DNA from 2 places in the Micromonospora parva genome. Region 2 is predicted to be linked to the other one. Evidence: riboswitches for the same ligand, from Rfam matches in the RefSeq annotation. Region 2 holds a riboswitch; the other holds the start of a gene.
The links. A riboswitch is a leader RNA that binds a small molecule or an ion and turns the genes downstream of it on or off. The one in region 2 is predicted to bind S-adenosylmethionine.

Region 1: another riboswitch for S-adenosylmethionine. It lies ahead of AB0C03_RS22290 (ABC transporter substrate-binding protein); the one in region 2 lies ahead of AB0C03_RS09965 (aminotransferase class V-fold PLP-dependent enzyme).

The regions. Positions count from the first base shown of each region.
Region 1 is NZ_JBEZFX010000008.1:407,351-410,754, reverse strand. Features, by position in the region: gene AB0C03_RS22295 (amino acid ABC transporter permease) at 1-458, opposite strand, end outside; gene AB0C03_RS22290 (ABC transporter substrate-binding protein) at 498-1,364, opposite strand; SAM riboswitch class IV at 1,638-1,749, opposite strand; gene AB0C03_RS22285 (hypothetical protein) at 1,836-3,404, opposite strand, start outside.
Region 2 is NZ_JBEZFX010000003.1:309,277-312,680, reverse strand. Features, by position in the region: gene AB0C03_RS09970 (FUSC family protein) at 1-306, shown strand, start outside; gene AB0C03_RS09965 (aminotransferase class V-fold PLP-dependent enzyme) at 331-1,590, opposite strand; SAM riboswitch class IV at 1,637-1,757, opposite strand; gene AB0C03_RS09960 (PrsW family intramembrane metalloprotease) at 1,781-3,271, shown strand; gene AB0C03_RS09955 (hypothetical protein) at 3,296-3,404, opposite strand, start outside.

The sequences.
Region 1 (3,404 bases), on a different contig from region 2:
TGCGGGACGATCACCAGCCGCATCGCGTCGGCCCAGGAGAAACCGAGCGCCCGGGCGCCCTCCAACTGGGCGGCCTCCACCGACTGGATGCCCGAGCGGAAGATCTCCCCGATGTACGCGGCAGCGATGAGCGACAGCGCCAGGATGCCCAACGGGTAGGGGTCCGGTCCCCAGACCTGCATGCCCAGCGGGGCCAACCCGACGCCGATCAGCAGGATCGTCGCGGCGGCCGGCAGCCCCCGGAACACGTCGGTGTAGACCCGCGCCGGCCATCGCAACCAGCGGCTGCGGGAGATCCCCGCGACGGCCAGCAGCAGGCCCAGCACCGAGCCGAGCAGAGCGGCGGAGACCGCCAGGATCAGCGTGTTGGGCAACCCGACGGTCAGCATCTCGGGCAGCGCCTCGCGCATCGAGTCCCAGTCGAAGAACGTTTCCCACAGGGTGCTCAACGGATCCATGTGTCGCCTCTCCTACCGCCCCGCTCGCTCGTCACCGGTTCAGGACGCCGCCGACGCGGACGCCGACGGCGCCACAGTGACCGCGCCGCTGCCCGGCTTGAAGTCCGCCGGGATCGGCCGGCCCGGGTAGTACTGCGCCTGCAACCGGGTCCAGGTGCCATCGGCGATGACCTCGTCGAGGCTCTTGTTCAGCGCCTCGCGCAGCTTGTCGTTGCCCTTGGCCACGGCGTACGCGGTCGGTGCCGGGCTGAGCTGCTTGGCCGCCACGGTGATCTTGCCGTTGCTGTCGGCGGCCGACTTCTCGCCGATCTCCGCCGGGGCGATCCACGCGTCGGCGGTGCCCGCCTTGAGCTGGTTGATCGCACCGTTGTAGTCCGGCACCCGCACCGGGTTCAGCTGCTTGCCGGTGGCGTAGTCGTCCTGGACCGTGCCCTGCACCACCACCACCCGCTTGCCGGTGAGCTGGTCGAAGTTGGTGATCGGCGAGCCGGCCGGGACGTCCAGGCCGAAGTAGCCGAAGTCGTAGCCGTTGCCGAAGTCGACTGTCTTCTTGCGGGCCTCGGTGATGGTGATCGAGGAGCTGCCAACGTCGAACTTGCGGTTGTTGACCTGGCTGAGCAGCGCGGAGAAGTCGGTGCCGACGAACTCCACAGTGAGGCCGAGCTTGCCGGCCACGGCGGTCAGCAGGTCGTTGTCGAAGCCGGTGAACCTGCCGTCCTTGAGGTACACGTTCGGCGGGGCGTCGGTCAGCGTGCCGGCGCGCAGCACGCCCGGCTGGGCCAGGCCGTACGGGTTGGTGGTGGCGTCGGACGAGCTGTCGTCGCCGCAGGCGGTGAGGGCGGTGGCGGCCAGGATCGTCGCCGCCCCCAGGGCGGCGGCACGGGTCACTGCGGGAAGGAATCGCACTGGTGTCTCCGAAGGGTGGTGTCTCGGCGGGCGTGGGTGCGCGCCACCGACGGCGCGCCCGATGGGCGTACCGGTGGAAAGGGGTTTCGGGAGGGTGGTGCTAGAGCGCGGTGCCGCGACGACAGGCGGCGCTGCACATTCGCATCGTGTCCACGTGCCGTCGCCGGGTCAGTGCGGGCGAGGGTCGACCGGTGCGGAGGTCCGCGACGTCAGTCGGTGGGGTGGTGCTGAGGATGCGCATGGTTCTCCCGGGTCTGTGCTGACCTGGGTGCCAGGCCACGCTTGCACCGACGTCGTGCCGGTGCCTGGTCTTCACCCGGGGCACCCCACCGCGGAGGAGGGTTGCCGGCCAGCGAGCCGGGGCTTCGCGCTGGCGCTCATGACCTGCGCCGAGGCTAGCAGCACCAACGGGTGCCGCGTCCAGTCGGTATGACCACGCTCACCGTGCGCGACGAGCCGTCCGCGCCCAGGTCAGCCGGCGTGCACGTGCGGTCGACGGTGTGGGTCGGGTTCCTGGCGGCGCAGGATCTCCCGGGTCACCGAGGCGATCGCGCCCTGCCCGAACGCCAGGTAGCGCAGGAAGTTGCGAACCGGGCCGCCCTCGGACCACTCGAAGTAGATGTGGGGCCGCCGACGGCTGCGGTCGCGGATCTCCAGCAGCAGGGCGGCCAGCGCGGTGGGCACCGACGAACTGGCCAGGCTGAGCACCGGGAAGCGGCCGTCGACGACGCTGCCGCGGACCAGCACCTCGGTCTCGAAGTCGGACGGGTCGGTGACCTCGACCTCGACGAAGATGACGTCGCTGTCGTCGGGGAAGTCGTTGTCCGCCATGGTCTGGGCGAGCTTGGCGCGGTACTCCGCCTCGTCGCGCCGGTCGGGTTCGTGCGCGATGAGGCGGATCCGCCGGCCGGCGCGTTCGTCGATGATCCGGGCCGCGGCCGGATCCAGTTCGACGTGATCGACGCGCAGCTCGTAGGCCCGCATCAGCCGGGACAACACCGACACCAGGATGATCCCGCCGATGAAACAAGCGGCGATCTTGACGCCACTGGGGCGTTCCACCACGTTCGCCAGCGTCGTGTAGACGAAGATCACCGCGATGACGCCGAACGCGATGGTGCGACCGCGCTGACGCTGCCGCAGCGCCGCGAGCGTCACCGCCGTCGCGGCCGAGGTGATCAACACCAGCACCCCGGTGGCGTACGCGCCGCCCTGCGCGTCCACGCTGGCCTCGAAGACGATCGTGATCAGGAACGCCACCGAGGTGAAGACCAGCACCAGCGGCCGGACGGCTCGCGCCCAGGTCGGCGCCATGCCGTAGCGGGGCAGGTAGCGCGGCACGAGGTTGAGCAGACCAGCCATCGCCGACGCCCCGGCGAACCAGAGGATCCCGATGGTGGACAGGTCGTAGATGGTGCCGAACACCTCGCCGAGGTGAGCGTGTGCCAGATAGGCCAGCGCCCGCCCGTTCGCCGGCCCGCCCGGCTGGAAGGCGTCCGGCGGGATCAGCACCGTTGTCGTCACGCTGCTGGTGATCAGAAAAACGCTCATGATCACCGCTGCGGTGGTGAGCAGCCGGCGCGCGCCACGGATCCGGCCCAGCGGTCGTGCCTCCGAATCCTGCGGGTCACCCCGTACGCTCGGCATCACCGCCACCCCGGTCTCGAAGCCGGACAGACCCAACGCCAGCTTCGGAAAGACCAGCAGCGACAGCCCGACCACCAACCACGGGTCGCCGTGCCCGGTGGTCAGCGCGGTGGTCCAGTCGCCCACCGCGCTCGGATGCCTCACCACCCGCCACAGCGCGTCGGCCACCACCACCGCGTTCAGCGTCAGGTAGACCGCGACCAGGACGACGGCGATCCCGATCGCCTCGGTGAATCCCTTGAGGAACACCGCGCCCAGCAGCGACACGAGCAGCAGTGTGACCAGCACCTCGTGCCCCTTGAGCGCACTCGGCCAGAAGGGGTTCTCGTCGATGTGCGCCGTCGCGTCGGCCGCCGAGAGGGTGATGGTGATGATGAAGTCGGTGGCCGCGAA
Region 2 (3,404 bases):
GAGTCGGTCCGGCTGCTCAAGCACGAGTTCGCCGCCGGTGAGGAGCCGGAGAAGGCCCGGGAACGGTCACTGCGGGCGGTCAGCGAGGCCGGCCGGGCGTACGGCGAGGGGGTCGGCTTCTCCGGCAGTGTGGTGGTCGCCCAGGTCCGCACCACAGCGAGCGACCTGCTGGTCGCCTCCGGAATCGAGCAGGAGGAGGCGAACCGGTGGATCCGCACCGCCTTCGGGGAGCAGGAACGCCCGGTCGGTGAGCCCGCCGAGCCCGGCGAGGCGCCGAAGCCACCCACCGCCCCGCCGATCGGCTGAGCGCGGGCCGCCGCCGGCCGGGCCTCAGCCCAGCTCGGCCAGCGCCGCGAGCAGCCGGTCCACCTGGGCGGCCGTGCTGCCCAGCCCGATGCTGGCGCGCAGCGCGGTGGGCGGCAGGTCCCGCCGGCCGGTACGTCCCGCCGCCTCACTGAGCAGCCGCCGGGCCAGCGGGTGGGCACAGAACAACCCGTCCCGTACGCCGATGTGGTGCTCGGCGGCCAGCCGGGTGGCCACCTCGGTGGAGTCCCGACCGGCGACCACGAACGAGACGATGCCGACCCGGGGCGCGTCCGGGCCGAAGGTGCGCAGCTCCACGACGTGCGGCAGGGCGGCGAGGCCGGTCCGCAGCCGGGCCAGCACTGCCTGCTCGTGGGCGGCCAGCGCGGCCCGGTCCGCGTCGTCGAGCGCCGCGCACACCGCCGCCAGCGCAACCGCGCCGAGCAGGTTCGGGGTGCCGCCCTCGTGGCGGGCCGGACCGGTCGCCCAGGTCACGTCGTGGGTGGCCGGACCGACGTGACTGGTGGCCCCGCCGCCGGCCAGGTACGGCGGCGCGGCGTCCAACCAGTCCGCCCGGCCGATCAGCACGCCCGCGCCGAACGGCGCGTACAGCTTGTGGCCGGACACGGCCAGATAGTCGACGTCCAGCGTGAGCAGGTCGACCGGGGCGTGCGGGGCGAGTTGCGCGGCGTCGAGCACGATCCGGGCACCGTGCCGGTGGGCCACCCGCGCCAGCTCGGCGACCGGCCACCGCTCACCGGTCACGTTGCTCGCACCGGTCACCGCGACCAGCACCGGCAGCGCCGGGTTGCTGCCCCGACGCAGCTCGGTCAGGGCGGCGGCGAGATCGCGTACCGCCCCGTCGGGGTCGGTGGGCACCGGCAGCCGCACCGATCCGCGCGGCCAGGGCAGCAGGTTGGCGTGGTGTTCGCCGGCGAACGTGACGACCGTCGTGCCGGCCGGCACGGCCCGCGCCAGCAGGTTGAGCGCGTCCGTGGTGTTGCGGGTGAAGATCACGTGATCGTCGGCGCGAGCGCCGAAGTGGTCCCCGATCGTCTGCCGGGCCTGCTCGTAGGCGAGGGTGCAGCGTCGCGACAGCGCTCCCGCGCCGCGGTGCACGCTGGCGTACCAGGGCAGCAGCTCGGCCACCGCGTCGGCGGCGGCCCGCGCGCACGGTGCGCTGGCCGCGTAGTCCAGGTTGATCTCGCCGGGCACACCGAGGACGTCGAGCGGCGCGGACGGCCTGGCGGGCACTGTGGGCAGCGAGGGAACGAGGGTGACGGACACGCCGGAACCTCCGGGGTCAGGGACCCCGGGTGCGACATCGGGACGGGGTCCGCGCTTGCCCAGCACACCGATCGGGCTGGGCCCGGTCATCACCCGGGGCACCCCACCGCGAACTCGACGAGGGTTGCCGGCCAGCAAACCGGGGTTTGACGCTGGCGCTCGTGACCTGCCGGCAGCATAGCGGCTACCGATGCGGCCGAACCAGCCGGCGGTGGATGGCTACGCTGACCGCATGGCCGACACCCCGCCCGGTTCACCGCTGCCGCCGTCGCCCGCCGGCCCGCCCGCGCCCGCCGCCCCGCCGGTGGCCGAGACGCCCCGGATGCCGCTGCGCCGACTGGGCTGGCGGCGGTTCCTGGTGCTGGCCGGGGTGGTGCTGTTCATCGCGGCGTGCGCGGTGTTCATGGTCTTCACGCTCGGCCAGTCGCTCGGTGCGCAGGCCCTGCTGATCGGGGTGGTGGCCGCCATCCTGCCGGTGCCGGTGCTGGTCGGCTGCTTCCTCTGGTTGGACCGGTACGAACCCGAGCCGCTGAAGTATCTGATCTTCTGCTTCGCCTGGGGTGCGTTCGTCTCCACCGCCGCCTCGCTCACTGTGAACGACTTCGCGGCCAACCGGTTCGCCGACTGGGGCCTGCCGTCCGCGCTCACCGGGGTGCTGGTGGCGCCGTTCATCGAGGAGTTGACCAAGGCGCTGGGCCCGATCCTGCTGCTGGTGTTCCGCCGCCGCGAATGGTCCGGGATCACCGACGGCCTGGTCTACTGCGGGCTCTCCGCGGTCGGCTTCGCGATGGTGGAGAACATCCTCTACCTGGGCGGGTTGGGCTACGCCTCCGGTGCCGACCGCTATGGCCCGGCGACCGGCATCCAGCAGGTCATCGCGATCTTCATCCTGCGGATCCTGCTGTTCGGGTTCGCCCATCCCCTTTTCACCTCGATGACCGGTGTGGGGCTGGGGATCGCCTCCCGGACGGCCGACCGGCGCATCCGGGTGCTCGCCCCGATCGCCGGCCTGCTGCTGGCGATGATGCTGCACGGCACGTGGAACCTGCTGCCCACGCTCACCCAGGCCACCGGCGAGGCGGTGATCATGCTGTACGGCTTCCTGGGCCTGATGGTGCCGGTCTTCTTCGGCACCGTGGGGCTGGCGCTGTGGCTGCGCGCCTGGGAGGGGCGGCTCACCGAGCGGGTCCTGCCCGACTACGTACGCGCTGGCTGGCTCAGCCCGCCCGAGGTGGCCGCCCTGAGCAGCCTGGGCAGACGACACGCCGCCCGCAGTTGGGCGCGGCGGGTGGCCGGCGACGCCGGGGTGCGGGCGATGCGGGGTTACCAGTCCGCCGCGACCCGGTTGGCCCTGCTGCGCGACGGGACGCTGCGCGGTCTGGACCGCAAGCCCGCCGACCAGGAGCGGACCGCACGTGAGGAGCGGGAGTTGCTGGACGCGATCAGCGCGTACCGGACGTTCTTCGTCGGTCGGGACCCGCAGGCCCCGGCGGGGGTCTGGGACGGCAGCCGCTACCACCTGCGCTTCCCGGACGGCACCCAGCGCCCGGTGGACGCGCCGCACGAGCCGGTGGTGCCGATCCCGGTGGTGCTGGCCCCCGCCCCGGCTCCGGTGGGGTACGCGGCACCCGGCTGGCCGGGGCCGCGGTCGGCGCCGCCCTGGCCGCCGACGCACCCCTGAGCGCTGCCGACGGCGGCGGGCGGCTCAGGTCATCAGCGAGGTGAGGAAGTCACCGAGGCCCTGGAACATCGCGATCAGCGCGGCCCCGATCGCCCGGAACATCTGCGCGGCACCGTCCGGCCGGAAGGCCATG